2 regions of the Streptomyces sp. NPDC005303 genome follow, and region 2 is predicted to be linked to the other one. Evidence: riboswitches for the same ligand, from Rfam matches in the RefSeq annotation. Region 2 holds a riboswitch; the other holds the start of a gene.
What was found. A riboswitch is a leader RNA that binds a small molecule or an ion and turns the genes downstream of it on or off. The one in region 2 is predicted to bind glycine.
Positions count from the first base shown of each region.

Region 1 (4,207 bases), on a different contig from region 2:
GACGACGACCTTCATGCCCGCCATCACGGCGCTGGCGGCGTTGGTCCCGTGCGCGGACGACGGGATCAGACACACGGTCCGCTGCTCGTCACCGTTGGCCCGGTGATACCCGCGTACGGCGAGCAGCCCGGCCAGCTCGCCCTGCGAACCGGCGTTGGGCTGCAGCGACACCTTGTCGTACCCGGTGACCTCGGCGAGCCGCTCCTCCAGCTCCTGGATCAACGTCAGATAGCCCTGCGCCTGCTCGGCGGGAGCGAAGGGGTGCAGCTGCCCGAACTCGGGCCAGGTGACCGGCTCCATCTCCGTGGTCGCGTTGAGCTTCATGGTGCAGGAGCCCAGCGGGATCATGCCGCGGTCGAGCGCGTAGTCACGGTCGGCGAGCCTGCGCAGGTAGCGCAGCATCGCGGTCTCGGAGCGGTGCTGGTGGAAGACGGGGTGGGTCAGGAAGTCGTCGCCGCGCAGCAGCGCGTCCGGCAGCGCCTCCTCGGTGGCCGCGTCCAGCGCCTCGATGTCGGCCTCGACCCCGAAGGCGTTCCACACGGCACCCACCTGGGCCCGCGCGGTGGTCTCGTCGCACGCGACGGACACGTGGTCGGCGTCGACGAGGTGCAGGTTGACGCCGTTCCGGCGCGCCGCGGAGACGATCTCGGCGGCCTTCGCGGGCACCCGCACGGTCAGCGTGTCGAAGTAGGACCCGTGCACGACCTCGACCCCACCGGCCGTCAGCCCCTCGGCGAGGATGTTCGCGTACCGGTGCGTCCGCCGCGCGATGCCCTTGAGCCCCTCGGGCCCGTGGTAGACGGCGTACATCCCGGCCATGACCGCGAGCAGCACCTGCGCGGTGCAGATGTTGCTGGTCGCCTTCTCCCGGCGGATGTGCTGCTCACGGGTCTGGAGCGCGAGCCGGTAGGCCTTGTTGCCGTCGGCGTCCACGGACACACCCACGAGCCGCCCGGGCAGGCTGCGGGCGAACTTCTCCTGCACGGCCATGTAGCCGGCGTGCGGTCCACCGAAGCCCATCGGCACACCGAACCGCTGCGTGGTCCCGACCGCGATGTCCGCCCCGAGCTCGCCCGGCGACTTCAGCAGGGTCAGCGCGAGCAGGTCGGCGGCGACGGTCACGAGCGCGCCGAGCTCGTGAGCCTGGTCGATGAGCGGCTTGATGTCCCGTACGACACCGGAGGCGCCCGGGTACTGGACGAGCACCCCGTTGATCTCACGCCCGGCGACCTCGGCCGGGATCCCGTCGCTGAGGTCGGCGACCACGACCTCAAGGCCGGTCGGCTCGGCACGGGTCTCGATCACGGCGATGGTCTGGGGCAGCACGTCGGCGTCGACGAGGAAGAGCCCCTTCTTGTTCTTCCCCATGCGGCGGGACAGCGCCATGGCCTCGGCCGCCGCGGTCCCCTCGTCGAGCAGCGAGGCGCCGGAGGTCGGCAGCCCGGTGAGGTCGGCGACCATGGTCTGGAAGTTGAGCAGAGCCTCGAGGCGTCCCTGGGAGATCTCCGGCTGGTACGGCGTGTAGGCCGTGTACCAGGCCGGGTTCTCCATGACGTTGCGCAGGATGACGGGCGGGGTGAAGGTGCCGTAGTACCCGAGCCCGATCATGGAGTCGAGCACCTGGTTCCGGTCGGCCAGCGACCGCAGCTCGGCCAGCACCTCGGCCTCGGTGCGCGCGCCGGGCAGTTCCAGCGCATCGGCGTTCTTGATCACATCAGGCACGGCGGCGGCCGTGAGCTCGTCCAGCGAGCCGTAGCCGACCTGCGCGAGCATCTTGGCCCGAGCCTCGTGATCAGGGCCGATGTGACGCTGCTCGAAGGGAATCCCCTGTTCGAGCTCGGAGAGCGGAATGCGATGGGCGGTCATTGCGGAGGCCTCCTGGTCTGACACGACCTTCGAGGGGTACCCCGGCGCGGGTACCCCGGCGGCCTCCCCCTCTGTCATCTCAACCTGAGAGCTTCACCGGCCGCCCGAAGGCCGCCGGCTTTCACCGTCGGTGAGAGCGGAAGCCGTCGACACCCGCCCTGCTTTCCAGAGTGACCTCGTCCGTGCGGTACGTGAGCCTGAGAGATTCCGGGGAGGATTTGCTCCTTCGGCGCCTCCGATGGTGTCTGGAGGACTCTCCCGCGCGGGGTCAGCAGCCGTTCGCAAGCCTACCAGCGAGGTCACCGCACGGGTCTTCGAGTGGCCGCACACCCCGATGTGCTCTTTCGTAGTGCTTACGACCGCTTCGGATGAGTTGCGACCAAGTGGAGGGCACGTGCAGACCGACATCGATCCGCGCAACCTGATCGGCCGCAAGGCGTTCGACCGCAACGGCACCAAGATCGGCACCATCGACGAGGTCTACCTCGACGACGCGACCGGCGTGCCGGAATGGGCTGCCATACGCACCGGCCTCTTCTCCCGGGACGCCTTCGTCCCCCTGGAGCCGAGCGAACTGGTCGACGGCACCCTGCACGTCCCCTTCGACCGCACCCTCATCAAGGAGGCCCCCGACTTCGGCGTCGGCCGCCACCTCTCCCCCGACCAGGAACTCCAGCTCTACCACCACTACGGCCTCCACGTGTCCACACCAGCAGCACCCCCGGACCGCGACTTCGGCAAACTGGCAGGCACGACAGACACCGAATCCTGACCGCCCACGCCAACACCGCTACGGCCCCATAGCAAAGCCGAAGCCGACCACCCGACCCACCCCACCCCGAACCAGGACCTAGGCAAACCAGCAGGCACGACAAACAGCAAACCCTGACCGCCCACGCCGACGCACCGAACACCCCCGCAACAACCGGAAGCCCACCACCCAGCCAACACCCCGCCCCCACCCCGGACCGGGACTTCGGTAAACCGGCAGACGCGAAAGACGCCGAAACCTGACCGCCCACACCGACGCCGCGACGGCCCCATAGCAAAGCGAAGCCGACCACCCGGTCCACATCCCGCCCCACCGCGCCCCAGGTGCGGGTGGCGGCACGACGGCCCACGCCGGCGCACTCGGCGTCGACCGTGAGCCCCAGGCACGCGGCGCGTCACCCCACGGCCCTCAGCCCAACGAGACGCAAGGCCCATCGCCCCGGCGCCAGCCCTGCCGGAACGCCGTGCAGCCCAGCAGATCCTCGCCCCATCCCACCACCCGCCCTAAATGCCCCACCGTCCCCTGCCCCCGCCTCACCGGACGATCCACACGACTCGCCGCCCCGCCCAGCCCCGGCAGACCCGCTACACGCCTCGTCGACCCCACCCGCGCCTCGACACGTGCTCCGCGCCCCCTCCAGGACCCCAACGACAAGAGCTCTGCACGGCCTCCAGTCACCCCCACCCCCGCCACAACCCCCACCCACCACAGCCCCGCCGACCGCCGACGGCGCTCAACTCCCACAAGGGCCACCCACGCCCGAGAAAGAACCCGTCACGGGCGGTGCGGCCCGGAACCCAGCACCTCGACCAACGGCAACGGCTCAGCCGACTCCAGCGCGGGATCATCGACAAGAAACGTCCGCACCCGCCCCGGCTCCGAACCCGGCGTCTCGAACCGCACAGTCACCCGCCCCAGCCCGCTCCCCTGCACCCACCCGTGCCCGTACTCGGCATGCCGCACGTCATGCCCGGCGACCCACCGCCGCTCGACCACCACGTCCCGCGACTCAGCAGGGACGTCGTCAGCCACCTCCTCGGCAGCGTGGTCCACGATCTTCCCTGCGGCCTGAGCGAACAGATCCTCCTGAGTGAAGTCGGCAAGCCCGGAGACCCCCACTCCCAGCAACCGCACACCCCCCGTCGAGTCCACGCCCTCCAGCAACCGCAGGGCGGCCTCCCGCACCACCGCGGGATCATCCGTGGGCCCCCGCAAGGTCTCGGACCGCGTCAGCGTCGAGAAGTCGTACCGCCGCACCTTCAGCACTATGGTCCGCCCCGACAGCCCGGCCTCCCGCAGCCTCCGCACACACCGGTCCGCCAACCGCTGCACCTCGAGCCCGACCCGAACCCGGTCGTGGATGTCCACGTCGTAGGTGTCCTCCACCGACACCGACTTCGCCTCCCGCTCCGCCACCACGGCCCGCTCGTCCCGCGCCAGCGCCATGGCGTACAGCCCGTGCCCGTGCGCCTTCCCGAGCAGCCGTACGAGCTCGTCCTCCCCGGCCTCGACGATCTCGTCGACGGTATGGATCCCGGCCCGCCGCAGATGGTCCCCCGTCGCCGGCCC
Region 1 covers NZ_JBEXGM010000027.1:9,407-13,613, reverse strand. The annotation lists gene gcvP (aminomethyl-transferring glycine dehydrogenase) at 1-1,866, opposite strand, end outside; glycine riboswitch at 2,042-2,137, opposite strand; gene ABZT93_RS29945 (PRC-barrel domain-containing protein) at 2,261-2,638, shown strand; gene ABZT93_RS29940 (DNA polymerase IV) at 3,413-4,207, opposite strand, start outside.
Region 1: linked by a shared signal. The riboswitch ahead of gcvP (aminomethyl-transferring glycine dehydrogenase) and the one ahead of gcvT (glycine cleavage system aminomethyltransferase GcvT) in region 2 are both predicted to bind glycine.

Region 2 (4,207 bases):
CAGCCCGCGATGATCACCTTGGGCCGGTGCTCCTTGGCGAGCTTCTCCAGCTCGGCCATGTCGACCAGACCGGTCGCCGGGTCCACGTGATAGGCGACCACGTCGAACTGCTTGCCGGAGAAGTTCAGCCGCATCCCGTGGGTCAGGTGACCGCCGTGGGCGAGGTCGAGCCCGAGGATGGTGTCGCCGGGCTGCGCCAGCGCGAACAGGGCGGCCTGGTTGGCGGAGGCACCGGAGTGGGGCTGCACGTTGGCGTACTCGGCGCCGAACAGCTCCTTGACCCGGTCGATGGCGATCTGCTCGGCCACGTCGACGTGCTCGCAGCCGCCGTAGTAGCGGCGGCCGGGGTAGCCCTCGGCGTACTTGTTGGTGAGGACCGAGCCCTGCGCCTCCATGACCGCGAGCGGAGCGAAGTTCTCCGAGGCGATCATCTCGAGCGTGGACTGCTGCCTGACCAGCTCGGCGTCGACCGCGGCGGCGATCTCCGGGTCGAGCTCGTGCAGGGGCGTGTTCAGTGCGGACATCAGGTGTACGACTCCTCAGCCGGCGGAAAAGGCGGTGTACTCGTCGGCGGAGAGCAGGTCGGCCGGCTCCTCCGAGACGCGTACCTTGAACAGCCAGCCGCCCTCGAAGGGGGCGGAGTTCACCAGCGCCGGGTCGCTGACGACGTCCTCGTTGACCTCGGTGACCTCACCGGAGACGGGGGAGTACAGGTCGCTGACCGACTTGGTCGACTCCAGCTCGCCGCAGGTCTCGCCCGCGGTCACCGTGTCACCGACCTCGGGGAGCTGGACGAAGACGACATCGCCGAGCGCGTTGGCCGCGTGCTCCGTGATGCCGACCGTCGAGACGCCGTCCTCGGCGCCCGACAGCCACTCGTGCTCCTTGCTGTAGCGCAGCTGCTGGGGGTTGCTCATGGCCTGAATTCTCCTGTACGCGGGGGAGTGCTGGTGAATGGGGGACTGCTGAGGGCATGCGTGAGCGGTGACTTTCGTGCTCAGCATCACCTACGCCGCTACTTCTGGCGCTTGTAGAACGGCAGCGCCACGACCTCGTACGGCTCGTGGCTGCCTCGGATGTCCACACAGACCCCGGTGGTGCCGGGCGCGGCGTGCTCGGGCTCGACGTACGCCATCGCGATCGGCTTGCCCAGTGTCGGGGAGGGGGCGCCGGAGGTGACCTCGCCGATCACCTCACCGTCCGCCACGACGGCGTACCCGGCACGCGGGACCCGGCGGCCCTCGGCGATCAGGCCGACGAGGACGCGCGGCAGGTCGTGGTTGAAGTTCTCGGCGGCCTCGCGCAGGGCCTGACGGCCCACGAAGTCGCCCTCCTTCTCGAACTTCACCACGCGGCCGAGGCCCGCGTCGAAGGGGGTGAGGGAGGCCGACAGCTCGTGCCCGTACAGCGGCATGCCCGCCTCCAGACGCAGCGTGTCCCGGCAGGACAGCCCGCAGGGGGCGAGTCCGACGCCCTCGCCCGCCTTGGTCAGCGCCTGCCACAGCTCGACCGCGTGCTCCGGCTTCACGAACAGCTCGAAGCCGTCCTCGCCGGTGTACCCGGTGCGAGCGATCAGCGCGGGCACCCCGGCGACCGTGCCCGGCAGACCGGCGTAGTACTTGAGGCCGTCGAGGTCCGCGTCGGTCAGGGAGGCGAGGATGCCGGGGGACTCCGGTCCCTGTACGGCGATCAGGGCGTAGGCGTCCCGGTCGTCCCGCACCTCGGCGTCGAAGCCGGCCGCGCGCTCGGTCAGGGCGTCCAGGACGACCTGGGCGTTGGAGGCGTTGGCGACCACCAGGTACTCGGTGTCGCCGAGCCGGTAGACGATCAGGTCGTCCAGGATGCCGCCGTCGGGCCGGCAGATCATGGTGTAGCGGGCCCGCCCGACACCGACGGAGGCGATGTTGCCGACGAGGGCGAAGTTCAGCAGCTGCGCGGCCTGCGGCCCGGTCACGGTGATCTCGCCCATGTGGGAGAGGTCGAAGAGCCCGGCTTTCGTGCGTACCGCGTTGTGCTCGTCGCGCTCGGAGCCGTAGCGCAGGGGCATGTCCCAGCCGGCGAAGTCGGTCATCGTCGCACCGAGCGACCGATGCAGGGCATCGAGCGCGGTGCGACGGGGTTCAGAACTGCTCATCGGACGTCGTCTCCAAGGATCCCAGGACAGGGGTGTGACGGGCGAGGTGGTTCCTCCCCATCTGTCATCGGAACCTGAGAGGTTCGCCATGAAGAACATGGCTTGCACCTTGGGTGGGGCCGCCTTCGAGTCGGCGGCCCGCTTTTCAGATGTGCCTCGCCCGCGCGGTAACGGGGGCCTGAGAGATTCAAGGGAGGGACTTGCTCCTTCGGCGCCCGGGTACACGTACCCGGGACTCTCCCGCGCGGATTCAAGCGGCCGGTATGCAGTTGGCGCGGACATCATCGCACGCCCCGGACGCCGACGGCAGGGCCGCATCTGCTCCTCCTTCTGTAACCGCGTTGTGGCGGTACGCGTACAGAAACGCGAGAGATCATCCATTACCTTCTCTTTACGCTCGGTGGGGAGGGGAACCCCGACCCCGGAGGAGGACGATGACGGTGAACAGGACCACGGTGTACGCGACGACCTCGGCGATCGCGCTGCCCGAGCAGTCCGCGGCCCCGGCCGTCGAGGCCCGCGGCACCCGCCCGGTCGTCCGTGACCTGCGCGACCGCGGGGGCCGCGGTCCGCACTCCCTGCTCTTCGGCCCGGGGGACCTCGTCGTCATCACCGGCCTGCCCGGCAGCGGCAAGTCCACGCTGATGAAGCGGGCGGTCCAGGGGATCCGGATCGACTCCCAGGACACCCGTGACCGCTGGGACGGCCGGCTCTCCCGCTTACTGCCGTACGCCGTCTACCGCCCCCTGGTCCGGCTCTCGCACTACGCCGGGCTGCGCCGTGCCCTGCGCTCCGGTGAGGGAGTCGTCGTGCACGACTGCGGCACACAGGCCTGGGTGCGGGGCTGGCTGGCCCGCGCCGCCCGGCGCCGGGGCGGCACCCTGCATCTGCTGCTGCTCGACGTCACCGCGGACACCGCGCTCGCGGGCCAGCGCGAGCGCGGCCGGGGCGTCTCGCGGTACGCCTTCCTGCGGCACCGGGGGGCGGCGGCCCGGCTGATCCGCTCCGTGGAGCGCGGTGACCTGCCCCCGGGCTGCGGTTCGGCGGTGCTGATCGACCGGGACGCGGCGGCCGTGCTGCGACGGATCGGGTTCACGGGCTGAGGCTGCGGGCTTCCGGGCCGAGCCACCTTCGCGTCGCACCCGCTAGCCTTCAGCCACATCAACAGCGGTTCACAGCAGGCGGTCAGACAGATGGACTTCCCGGCGGATCTTCCCGCGGACTTTCCAGGGCAGGCGTACCCGCACCCCCATCCGCACGGCGGATGGCCCGGCAACGAGCTGGAGGAGGTGCTCTCGGCCTCCCTCGGCATGCCCTCGGCGGGCGGCCGGATCATCGAGGTGCTCGGCCGCAGCTTCGTCTGGATCCCCCTGCCGAACGGCGGCGGTCCGCACAGCGGCCCCCTCGACCTGCCCACCCTGGAGATCGCCGGCCAGGCGTACGTCCCGGTCTTCAGCTCCGAGGAGCAGTTCCGCCAGGTCGTCGGCAGCCATCTGTCGTACACCATCGCCCCGGCGGTCGAGTTCGCCCGCGGGCTGCCCCCGCATGTGGGCATCGCGGTCAACCCCGACGGCGTGGTCGGCGTCCCCCTCCCGCCCGCCGCCGTCGCCGACCTCTGCCGGGTGGGCCGCACCCCGCTGGACGGGCCCAACACCGGTGGCCGGGTCAAGCTCTACGAGCCGGACTGGCAGGACGACCCGGTCGACTTCCTGGCGGTCGCGGCCGCCGAGTTCGCGGCCACCGGAGTGGTCCGCACGGCCCGCCGCTGCCTGGCCGCCATCGAGACGGCCGACCCCGTCATGTTCGTGGGCGTGGAGCTGTCCCAGTGGGAGGGTGACCTGCGCACCCTGCCGATGGACGCCCTCGGCCGGGCCCTGGGGCAGACCCCGGTGCGGTGGCCGGTCAATCTGGTCCTGCTGGACGTGGCGGACGACCCGGTGGGCCACTGGATGCGTGAGCAGGTACGGCCCTTCTACCTGCACGGCCACTAGACCTGCCGCCGGGGCGTCACCCGCGCCCCGCACCGCCGACGGTCGACCAGCCCCGACCCGGTAGGCGCTTAAGCTGTTCCCA
Region 2 covers NZ_JBEXGM010000006.1:7,600-11,806, reverse strand. The annotation lists gene glyA (serine hydroxymethyltransferase) at 1-524, opposite strand, end outside; gene gcvH (glycine cleavage system protein GcvH) at 540-917, opposite strand; gene gcvT (glycine cleavage system aminomethyltransferase GcvT) at 1,016-2,134, opposite strand; glycine riboswitch at 2,290-2,387, opposite strand; gene ABZT93_RS11400 (AAA family ATPase) at 2,569-3,237, shown strand; gene ABZT93_RS11395 (enhanced serine sensitivity protein SseB) at 3,328-4,125, shown strand.